Regions from separate parts of the Streptomyces sp. NPDC093097 genome, predicted to be linked through region 1. Evidence: riboswitches for the same ligand, from Rfam matches in the RefSeq annotation. Region 1 holds a riboswitch; each other region holds the start of a gene.
The links. Region 1 has a riboswitch for cobalamin ahead of cobN (cobaltochelatase subunit CobN). Riboswitches for the same ligand answer to the same signal wherever they lie in the genome.
Positions count from the first base shown of each region.

Region 2: another riboswitch for cobalamin. It lies ahead of thiI (tRNA uracil 4-sulfurtransferase ThiI); the one in region 1 lies ahead of cobN (cobaltochelatase subunit CobN).
Region 3: another riboswitch for cobalamin. It lies ahead of metE (5-methyltetrahydropteroyltriglutamate--homocysteine S-methyltransferase); the one in region 1 lies ahead of cobN (cobaltochelatase subunit CobN).

Region 1 is NZ_JBIVOW010000026.1:34,675-37,943, reverse strand. Features, by position in the region: gene cobN (cobaltochelatase subunit CobN) at 1-1,272, opposite strand, end outside; cobalamin riboswitch at 1,305-1,456, opposite strand; gene cobG (precorrin-3B synthase) at 1,540-3,060, shown strand; gene ACIQE0_RS32960 (precorrin-8X methylmutase) at 3,057-3,269, shown strand, end outside.
Region 2 is NZ_JBIVOW010000005.1:370,092-373,360, reverse strand. Features, by position in the region: gene thiI (tRNA uracil 4-sulfurtransferase ThiI) at 1-1,228, opposite strand, end outside; cobalamin riboswitch at 1,387-1,605, opposite strand; gene ACIQE0_RS11845 (DUF1203 domain-containing protein) at 1,747-2,265, shown strand; gene ACIQE0_RS11840 (amidohydrolase family protein) at 2,359-3,269, opposite strand, start outside.
Region 3 is NZ_JBIVOW010000001.1:520,439-523,707, reverse strand. Features, by position in the region: gene ACIQE0_RS02130 (metal-dependent hydrolase) at 61-762, opposite strand; cobalamin riboswitch at 1,094-1,312, shown strand; gene metE (5-methyltetrahydropteroyltriglutamate--homocysteine S-methyltransferase) at 1,471-3,269, shown strand, end outside.

The DNA of each region.
Region 1 (3,269 bases):
CCAGCGGCGGTAGTCGGCGGCCGGGATGCGGACCGGGTTGCGGGCCAACTGCTCCTCGGTCAGCCACTCCTGGTCATGGCCGCCGGCCTCGATGAGGGCGTAGATCAGCTCGTCGCCGTCGCCGGACGCGAGGCCCGGCACCGGCTCGCTGCCGAAGTCGTAGCCCTCGGCCTTCAGGCGGCGCAGCAGTTCGACGGCGCTCGCCGGGGTGTCCAGGCCGACCGCGTTGCCGATCCGGGAGTGCTTGGTGGGGTAGGCCGACAGCACCAGCGCCAGCCGCTTCTCGGCGGCCGGGATGTGCCGCAGCCGGGCGTGCCGGACCGCGATCCCGGCGACCCGCGCGGCCCGTTCGGCGTCCGCGACGTACACCGGGAGGCCGTCCTCGTCGACCTCCTTGAAGGAGAACGGCACGGTGATCAGCCGCCCGTCGAACTCGGGCACCGCGATCTGCGAGGCGGCGTCCAGCGGGGAGAGCCCCTCGTCGTTCGCCTCCCAGGAGGCCCGCGACCCGGTCAGGCACAGGGCCTGGAGGATCGGCACGTCCAGGGCGGCCAGCGCGCCGGCGTCCCAGGACTCGTCGTCGCCGCCCGCGGAAGCCTCGGCCGGCTTGGTGCCGCCGGCGGCCAGGACGGTGGTGACGACGGCGTCGACCGCGCGCAGTTCCTCGACCAGCTCCGGCTCGGGGGCGCGCAGCGAGGCGACGTAGAGCGGCAGCGGACGGCCGCCGGCGCGCTCGATCTGGTCGCACAGGTCGTGCACGAAGGCGGTGTTGCCGCTCATGTGGTGGGCGCGGTAGTAGAGCACGGCCACCGTCGGACCGGTCGCCTTTGACGCCGGCCGCTCCAGCGGGCCCCAGGACGGGGCGGTCGCGGGCGGCTCGAAGCCGTGGCCGGTGAGCAGGACGGTGTCGCTGAGGAAGCAGGCCAGCTGGGAGAGGTTGGCCGGGCCGCCGTGCGCGAGGTAGGCGTGCGCCTCGGCCGCGATCCCGACGGGGACCGTGGAGGCCTCCATGAGCTGGGCGTCGGGGGCCTGTTCGCCGGTGAGCACCACGACCGGGCGGGGCTGGTCCGCGGCCAGCAGCACGTCCAGGCCGTCCTGCCAGGCCCGCAGGCCGCCGAGCAGGCGGACGACGACGAGGTCGGCGCCCTCCAGGAGACCGGGGAGTTCGGCGACGTCGAGGCGGGCGGGGTTGGCGAGCCGGTACGGCACGGGGCCCGCGGCCGCGCGAGCGCTGAGCAGGTCGGTGTCCGAGGTCGACAACAGCAGGATCACGGCGCAGCCCTTCCTCGGGGTGTCCACGCCCCGGGTGGTCGTATGGACGGCGGGAGTTCCTGGCTCACCCGGCCGTGGCCGGGTTCACAGTGGCGGGACCGCGCCGGATTCTCACCGGGCTTCCTCCCTGGCGCCGTCGCTGGCGTCCGGCGGGTCAGCCGACCCGCCGACCTGCATAGTAAGGGCTGCGGGCACGCTGCGGGAGCGGGCGTCGGGAACCCGTCCCGCACGCCCCCTCGCCCCGGTTCCGGGTCCGGTGGCGTAGGTATGCTCGCCGCCATGCCGCCCTCCCCCTCTTCACGCCCCGACCGGGCCGGACCGCCGGTGCGGGATCGCGGTGACGCCTGCCCGGGAGCGCTGCGGCTGCACTCCGCCGCCGACGGCAGCCTCGCCCGAATACGGCTGCCCGCAGGGGACTTGACGTCTCATCAGGCCGACGCGCTGGCGGACGCCGCGGAGCGTCTGGGCGACGGCCACCTCTCGCTCACCTCCCGCGGCAACGTCGAACTCCGCGGTCTGCCCGACGACTGCGGCGGCCCCCTCGCCGACCTCCTCGCCGACGCCGGGCTGCTGCCGTCCGTACGCCATGAGCGGATCCGCAACATCCTGGCCTCGCCGCTGGCCGGGCTGGACCGGCACACCCCCTCCGACGTGCGGTTGTGGGCCCGGAGCCTGGACGCGCTGCTGTGCGCGAGCGAGCCGGCGACGGCGCTCTCGGGCCGTTTCCTCTTCGTCCTCGACGACGGGCGGGGCGATGTGGCGGGCCTCGGCGGCGATGTGACCTTGCTCGCAGAATCGGTCCGGCCGGCCGCGGCGGCCACCGCGTCCGCGCCGGGAGCGGCGTCCGGGCAGGGGGCGCTGCTCCGGGTCGGCGACGACCGGACGGCGCTGCGGATCGCGGCGGACGACGTCCCGCGGGCGGCGCTGACCGCCGCCGAGACCTTCCTGGCCGCCGCCACGGCGAGCGGCAGCGGCGCCTGGCGGGTCCGCGAACTCCCCGCCGCACGGCCGCTGACCGCCCAGGACGTCCACGGTGCGCTGCGGTCCGCGGGGATCTCCGCGGAGTACGCCGGGGCGCCCGGCCCGCGGCCGGCGGCGCCGTACCCGGACCCCACCGCGCCCGGCCCGGTCGAGGGTCCGGACGGCCGCCGCGCCCTCGTGGTCCTGGCGCCGCTCGGCCGGCTGACGGTGGCCCAGTGGCGGCTGCTGGCCGAGGTCGCCGCCGCGGACGGCTCCGGCGCGCTGCGCCTCACGCCCTGGCGCGGCATCGTCCTCCCCGGCCTGCCGGCCGCCGCGGCGGCCCGACGGCTGTCCGACCTCGCCGCCGCCGGGCTGGTCACCGACCCGGCCTCCCCGTGGCGCGGGGTCACCGCCTGCACCGGTCTTCCCGGCTGCGCCAAGTCCCTGACGGACGTGCGGAGCGATGCCGCGGCCGCCCTCGCCGAGGGCCTGACCGTCCCGGCGGACGGCCCCGGCCTGCCCGGTGGACTGCCCGTGCACTGGTCGGGCTGCGCTCGGCGTTGCGGTCATCCGCACGGTGCCTGGGTCGATGTCCTGGCCACGTCCGACGGGTACCGCACCACCGCGGTACGCCCCAACACCCTTGCCCCGCCGCCGGTTTCACGTGAAACCTCGCGGCCGGGCACCGTTTCACGTGAAACACCACCGCGGGATCCGGTGTCCCGCACCACGGCCGAACCGGCCCCGGTGCCACGGGAAACCGCGTCCCCCTCCGGTACGCCCCACCCCTCTTCCACCCCGCACTCCACGACCCCGAGGCCCCAGTGACCGCGTTCGACTACGAAAAGGACGGGGCGGCCATCTACCGCCAGTCCTTCGCCACCATCCGCGCCGAGGCGGACCTGTCCGGACTGCCCGCCGACGCCAGCCGGGTGGCGGTCCGGATGATCCACGCCTGCGGCATGGTCGATCTGGTCCGCGATCTGGCCTTCACGCCGGGCGTCGTGGCCCGTGCCCGGGCCGCGCTGCGCGCCGGT
Region 2 (3,269 bases), on a different contig from region 1:
CGCTCTCTCCCGGGTGCATGACCTGCACGTCACGCAGCAGGCCGTCCACCAGGTCGTCCACGTCGAGGCGCTTCTCCACCGAACGCAGGTCGGTCAGACCGGCCCGGAGCGTGACCCGGGGCGGCGCGAGGAGCTGGCAGCAGTCCTCGTCCGGCAGCACGGAGATCTCCGCGGTGCCGATGGACCGGGCCTCGTCGATGATCTCCTGCTTCTCCCAGCCGACCAGCGGCCGCAGGACCGGCAGGGTGGCCGCCTCGTCGACGGCGGCCATGTTCGCCAGTGTCTGGCTGGCCACCTGCCCCAGGCTGTCGCCGGTCACCAGCGCCTCCGCCCGGAGGCGGCCCGCCAGCGCGGAGGCCGTGCGGACCATCAGCCGCCGCTGCGCGACGACCTGGAGCCGGCCGGCCCCCGCGATCGCCAACTGCTTCTGCGCATGGCCCAGGGCGATGACATGCAGCCGCCCGCCGGGCTGGTAGCGATTGAGCTCACGGGCCAGGGCATAAGCCTTGTACAGCGAAGCGGCGTTGGTGTACGGCGCGCCCGTGAAGTGCACGAAGTCGCAGCGCAGCCCCCGGCGCATCGCCCGGTAGGCCGCCACCGGCGAGTCGTACCCGCCGGACAGCAACACCAGCGCGCGCCCACTGGAACCGACCGGCAGCCCGCCCTGGCCCGGAAGACGGACCCAGGAGACGTAGCTCTCCTTGTGGTCGATCTCGACCGAGACCCGTACGTCCGGAGCGGAGAGGTTCACCGGCACCGGCCCCAGGGCCGCAAGGACCCGCGCCCCGAGAAACCGCTCGAACTGCGAGGAGGTCATCTCGAAGTCCTTGTTCCGGCGCTTGACCCGCACCGCGAAGGTGATCGCGGGCCGCTCGGCCCGGGCCCCGGCGACCGCGCCCACGACCGCCTCGGTGATGGCCTGGACGGTGCTCGGGACGCGCAGGGCCGGCTCCACCGCGTTGAACCCGATCACCCGGCGGGCGCGCTCGACGAGGACGTCCTGCGGGACCTGGCCACCGAGCACGGTGATGTTCTGCAGGGACTTGATCCAGGTGGAGCCGCCGACCCCGCGCAGCGCGCCGCGGAGGTTGTCGTGCAGCCGCTCGGTGAAGCGGTGCCGGTTGCGGCCCTTGAGGAAGATCTCACCGTGTTTGAGCAGGACGCAGTACCCCTCCGGGCTCGGTGTCCTGAGGGCGGGAAGGGCGGAAGCGCTTGCTTCACCGGGCACGAAACTCTCCTTCGCGAGTCGTCGTGAGAACCGGCGCCGGACCGTGCACGCGAGGCGGGCCCCGCGCACCACCAGGCACGGCGGGGCGGAACCGCACCACTCGCTCAACGGCCCCGCGACCGGGACGCTGTGGACGTGTGCGCGGCGATCTCGTGATCTCACCCCGCACCGGCAGTGGCAGGTCTTCGGACTCGTGGGCACGTACCGAAGGACGGGACACCTACTGACCGTCGCTTCCCAGGCACCCTGTGTACCCAGTGCTCGATGACGGCGGTCGTTCCCACATACCGCTGCGAGGCAGTCCCGGATTCCCACCGGGTTCCCTCTTGCGACACCCCGCCTGGAGGACGGGGCGAACCAGCTGCCGGTACAGGGTAGACAAGGCGGCACGCGGTCCGTGAATCCAGCGAGGGCTTTGGGCGGCTGAAGGCCGTCCGAAGCCCCCGCATACGGAAGCGCGCCAACGCGACGTCCGTTTCCTGCCAGCACTCGCCCGTGCGCCGAGCCAGCATGAGCACATGACCAGGTACACCGTGCTCCCCGTAGACCCGGCCGTCCTCAAGGAACTGCGGATCGCCGATGACGCGGGCCGCCCCTGCGCCCCGTACACCGTGACCGACGACGACGCGGGCTCCCCGCTGCGCTGCTGCCTGCGCCCCACCAGGCCCGGCGAGCGCATCGCCCTCGTCTCCTACGCCCCGCTGCGACGCTGGGCCGCCGCCGGCGGGGCCCTCCCGGGCGCCTACGACGAACAGGGCCCCGTCTTCATCCACGCCGAGGAATGCGAGGGGTTCACCCCCGGCGACGGCTACCCCTTCGATCGGCCGGGCGCCCTGCGCACCGTGCGCCGCTACGACGCCCGGGGCCATATCGCCGGCGGACGCCTCCTGGAGATTCCGGCCGACGCCACCACCGGCTTCGACGCGGCCTTCGACGAGGCGTTCAGCGACCCGGACGTGGTGCTCGTACACGTCAGGGCACTGGAATACGGGTGCTTCTTCTTCGAGGTGCGACGGCCCTCCACCGAGCCGCGGTAGCCGCCACGCCACCTGACCGGCCGGTGTCGACGGACCGGCTGTCCGAAGGGGACGGGGGAGTCCAACGTCCGGTTGCCGGACCGGACTTGGGCGTCAACGGGCCTTCGGCGACCGCAGTCGCCGGGTGGCCTGGGCCGCGTCCCGCAGCAGTGCCGCACTGTCCGCACAGGGACGGCCGTCGACGAGGTGGGGCCGGCCGGCGACGAGGACCGTGTCGAGGTGGGAGCGGTCCATCTGGAGAACGACGGTGCTGTAGGCGTCGTGGACGGGGGCCACGTCGGGACGGTCGGCGCGCAGCACGAGCAGGTCGGCCTGCTTGCCGGGGGTGAGGGAACCGGTACGGCCTTCCAGGCCGAGGCTGCGGGCTCCGTCGACGGTGGCCATGCGCAAGATGTCGCGGACGCCGACCGGGGCGGTGACGGGCCGCTGCTGGTGGTGCCAGGCACGGCGGGCGGCCTGATAAGCGCCACGCATCTGGGAGAACATGTCGCCGGAGACGGTCGTCTCGACGTCGGCACTCAGGCTGACCAGCAGGCCGGGAACGGCCTTGGCCGCATGCGTCATGGGGTAGCCGTGCCCCATGATCATTTCGATGGGGGCGGAGACGGAGACGCTGCCGCCGGCATCGGCGACGATCCGCAGTTCCTCGGCGCTCATGCCGTTGCCGTGAATGACGGTGGTGCCGGGCACGAGCGCGCCGATGTCACGCAGCCGGGCCGCGGAGAGGGAGCCGGAGAAGTGCCGCGCCGTGCGCAGGCCCAGGTCTTTGGCGAGGGCCGCGTTGGCACGCTCGGCGTCGTCGTCTCCGCCGGTCTCGGTGACCAGCGCCATGGTGACCAGTGCGCGGTCGTCGTGAAGGATCTCGGAGCGGACGCGGCGGGCGTCGGCGGGCAGGGCGCAGCCGTGGGCGACCGCGTAGGGATAGCTGTTGCCGTAGGCGAAGACCGCTCGCAGGCCGGCCTCCTGCAAGGCCGTGACCAGGGCGTCGCTGCGCTCGGGGGTGT
Region 3 (3,269 bases), on a different contig from region 1:
GGAAGGAAGTGCGACGACAGGGCCTGGGCTGGGAAGCGGGGCTCTGGGGCTGGCCGGGGTCTAACTGAAGGAGTCCGGCGACAAGGCCGTGAACCAGAGCAGGGCGACGGTGGCGACGCCCATGATCGGGGTCAGTATCTCCGTCTCCAGCTTGTTGCCGCTGTGCTTGATGATGACGATCTCGTAGCGCTTCCTCAGAGGCCACAGCCACGGGGCGCCCATCTTCGTGATGGAGTCCCCCAGCAGATGGGCCAGGCAGCCGAGCCCGATGGCGTACGGCAGCCAACCGGGCGCCGACGGGATGAACTTGGCGATGACGCCGGTGCCGATGCCGGCCATCGCGACGATCGTGGCCCAGGCGGAGAAGCCGTGGCCGGGCGGGCAGAGATTGAGCGCGCGCACGGCGAGGGCCAGCAGGAAGAAGGTCATCCCGAGGGTGAAGGGCCGCCCCAGGTACTCCACACCGGCCCAGCTGCCGACGGTCATCAGGGCCACGAAGAACAGCGAGTGGGTGGCATGGCGGTGGCCGCCGGAGGCCCAGGCCACGAAGCGGCACAGGGTCTTGGACACCGGGCCGAGGAAGTTGGCGATGGTGCCGTCGTGGTGGTCCAGGTCGGGCAGCAGCGCGGCACCGGCGCACAGCACCGTGCCCATCAGGATCTCCTGGGGCTGGAGATGCGTGTGCATCAGCAGCGGGGGCAGAAACGGTGTGGTGCCTGCGAAGAGCAGTGCCCCGCTCATCGCATGCGAATGGCCCATCATGGTGCGTCGTCCTCCCCGTACGTGGCACGCCCTCGACGTGCCCCAACCTCGGCGGAGACGGTATCAGCGCGATCGCCGCAACTGCGCCGCAGGAGGGGCGATCCGCAACCCCTCGTTCCTGGAGGTGCTGATGAGGCATCCGCTCAGCTCGTGGTTCCTGACGCCCAGCCACCGGCCTTCGCTCCTCCCCCAGTTCAGGACCGGTGGAGCCGGCATCGCCCTCATCGACGATCCGACCGTCCCGCCGGAAAGAGCGGCAATCCGGAAGAAACAGGGGGAAGGGAAGATCCACATCATGGACGGAACCCTGCGCGCCGCGGCCGGGCCCCGTAGAGTGAGCGGTGCAGCTGGTTCGCCCCGTCCGCCAGGCGGGAGCGTCGCAAGAGGGAACCCGGTGGGAATCCGGGACTGCCCCGCAGCGGTGAGCGGGAACGACCGCCGTCATACGCACTGGGCCCGACCGGGTCTGGGAAGCGACGGCCAGTAGGTGTCCTCCTTCAGGAGGGCGCGCCCGCGAGTCCGAAGACCTGCCAACTGCCCGTGCGCGGACGACCCGTGCGCGGACATCCCGGTGACCTCGAGGGCGGGTCGGCGTACATACCAGTCGGGTGACCGCGCCGTGCGAGGTCCGTCCGTCCGGTGCGTCACCCTTCGCGTCCTCGTCCCGTCCCCGGGATCTCAGGGATTCATCTCGCGAAGGAGATCTCCGTGAACGCCAAGCCCGCAGCCGCGGCAGCACGGGCCACCGTGTACGGCTACCCCCGCCAGGGCCGCCACCGGGAACTGAAGAAGGCCATCGAGGGCTACTGGAAGGGCCGCGTCACCGCGGACGCCCTGCGCGCCACCGCCGCGGAACTGCGCCGCGGCACCTGGCAGGAGCTGGCGGAAGCCGGCATCGGCGAGGTCCCCACCGGCGACTTCTCGTACTACGACCACGTCCTGGACGCCAGCGTCATGGTCGGTGCGATCCCCGAGCGCCATCGCGCGGCCGTCGCCGCCGACCCCCTGGACGGCTACTTCGCCATGGCGCGCGGCACCCAGGACGCCGCGCCGCTGGAAATGACCAAGTGGTTCGACACCAACTACCACTATCTCGTGCCCGAGTTGGGTCCGGACACCGTCTTCGCCCCCGACTCCACCAAGCAGGTCGCCGAGCTCAAGGAGGCCCTCGCCCTGGGCCTGACGGCCCGGCCGGTCCTCGTCGGACCGGTCACCTACCTCCTGCTGTCCAAGCCCGCCCCCGGCGTGGCCGCCGACTTCGAGCCGCTGACGCTCCTCGACCGGCTGCTGCCGGTGTACGCCGAGGTCCTCGCCGACCTGCGCGCGGCGGGCGCGGAGTGGGTGCAGCTCGACGAGCCGGCCCTTGTCCAGGACCGCACCCCGGCCGAACTGGCCGCCGCCGAACGCGCCTACCGCGCCCTGGGCGCCCTCACCGACCGGCCGAAGCTGCTGGTCGCCTCCTATTTCGACCGGCTCGGCGACGCCCTCCCGGTACTGGCCAAGGCCCCGGTCGACGGGCTCGCGCTGGACTTCACCGAGGCCGCGGCCGCCAACCTCGACGCCCTCGCCGCGGCCGGCGGCCTGCCCGGCAAGCGCCTGGTCGCCGGCGTCGTCAACGGCCGCAACATCTGGGTCAACGACCTGGGCCACTCCCTCGCCACCCTCGGCACCCTTCTCGGCCTGGCCGACCAGGTCGACGTGGCCGCCTCCTGCTCCCTGCTGCACGTCCCGCTCGACGCGACGGCCGAACGGGACATCGCACCGGAGATCCGGCGCTGGCTCGCCTTCGCCCGCCAGAAGACCGCCGAGCTCGCCGCCCTCGCCAAGGGCCTCACCCACGGCACCGGCGCCATCGCCGCCGAACTCGCGGCCAACCGCGCCGACTTGGTATCCCGGGCCGCTTCCCCGATCACCCACGACCCGGCCGTACGGGGACGCACCGCGGCCGTCACCGACGCCGACTCCCGCCGCTCCCACCCCTACGCCGAGCGGACCGCCGCCCAACGCGCCCACCTCGGCCTGCCGTTGCTGCCGACCACCACCATCGGCTCCTTCCCGCAGACCGACGAGCTCCGGGCCGCCCGCGCCGACCTGCGCGCCGGCCGCATCGACACCGCCGCCTACGAGGACCGCATCAAGGACGAGATCCAGCACGTCATCTCCTTCCAGGAGAAGACCGGCCTGGACGTCCTGGTGCACGGCGAGCCCGAACGCAACGACATGGTCCAGTACTTCGCCGAGCAGCTCACCGGCTACCTCGCCACCCGGCACGGCTGGGTCCAGTCCTACGGCACCCGCTACGTCCGCCCGCCGATCCTGGCCGGCGACCTCTCCCGCCCCGCGCCCATGACCGTCCGCTGGACGACCTACGCCCAGTCCCTCACCAGCCGCCCCGTCAAGGGCATGCTCACCGGCCCCGTCACCATGCTGGCCTGGTCCTTCGTCCGCGACGACCAGCCCCTGGCCGAGACCGCCCGCCAGGTCGCCCTCGCCCTCCGCGACGAGGT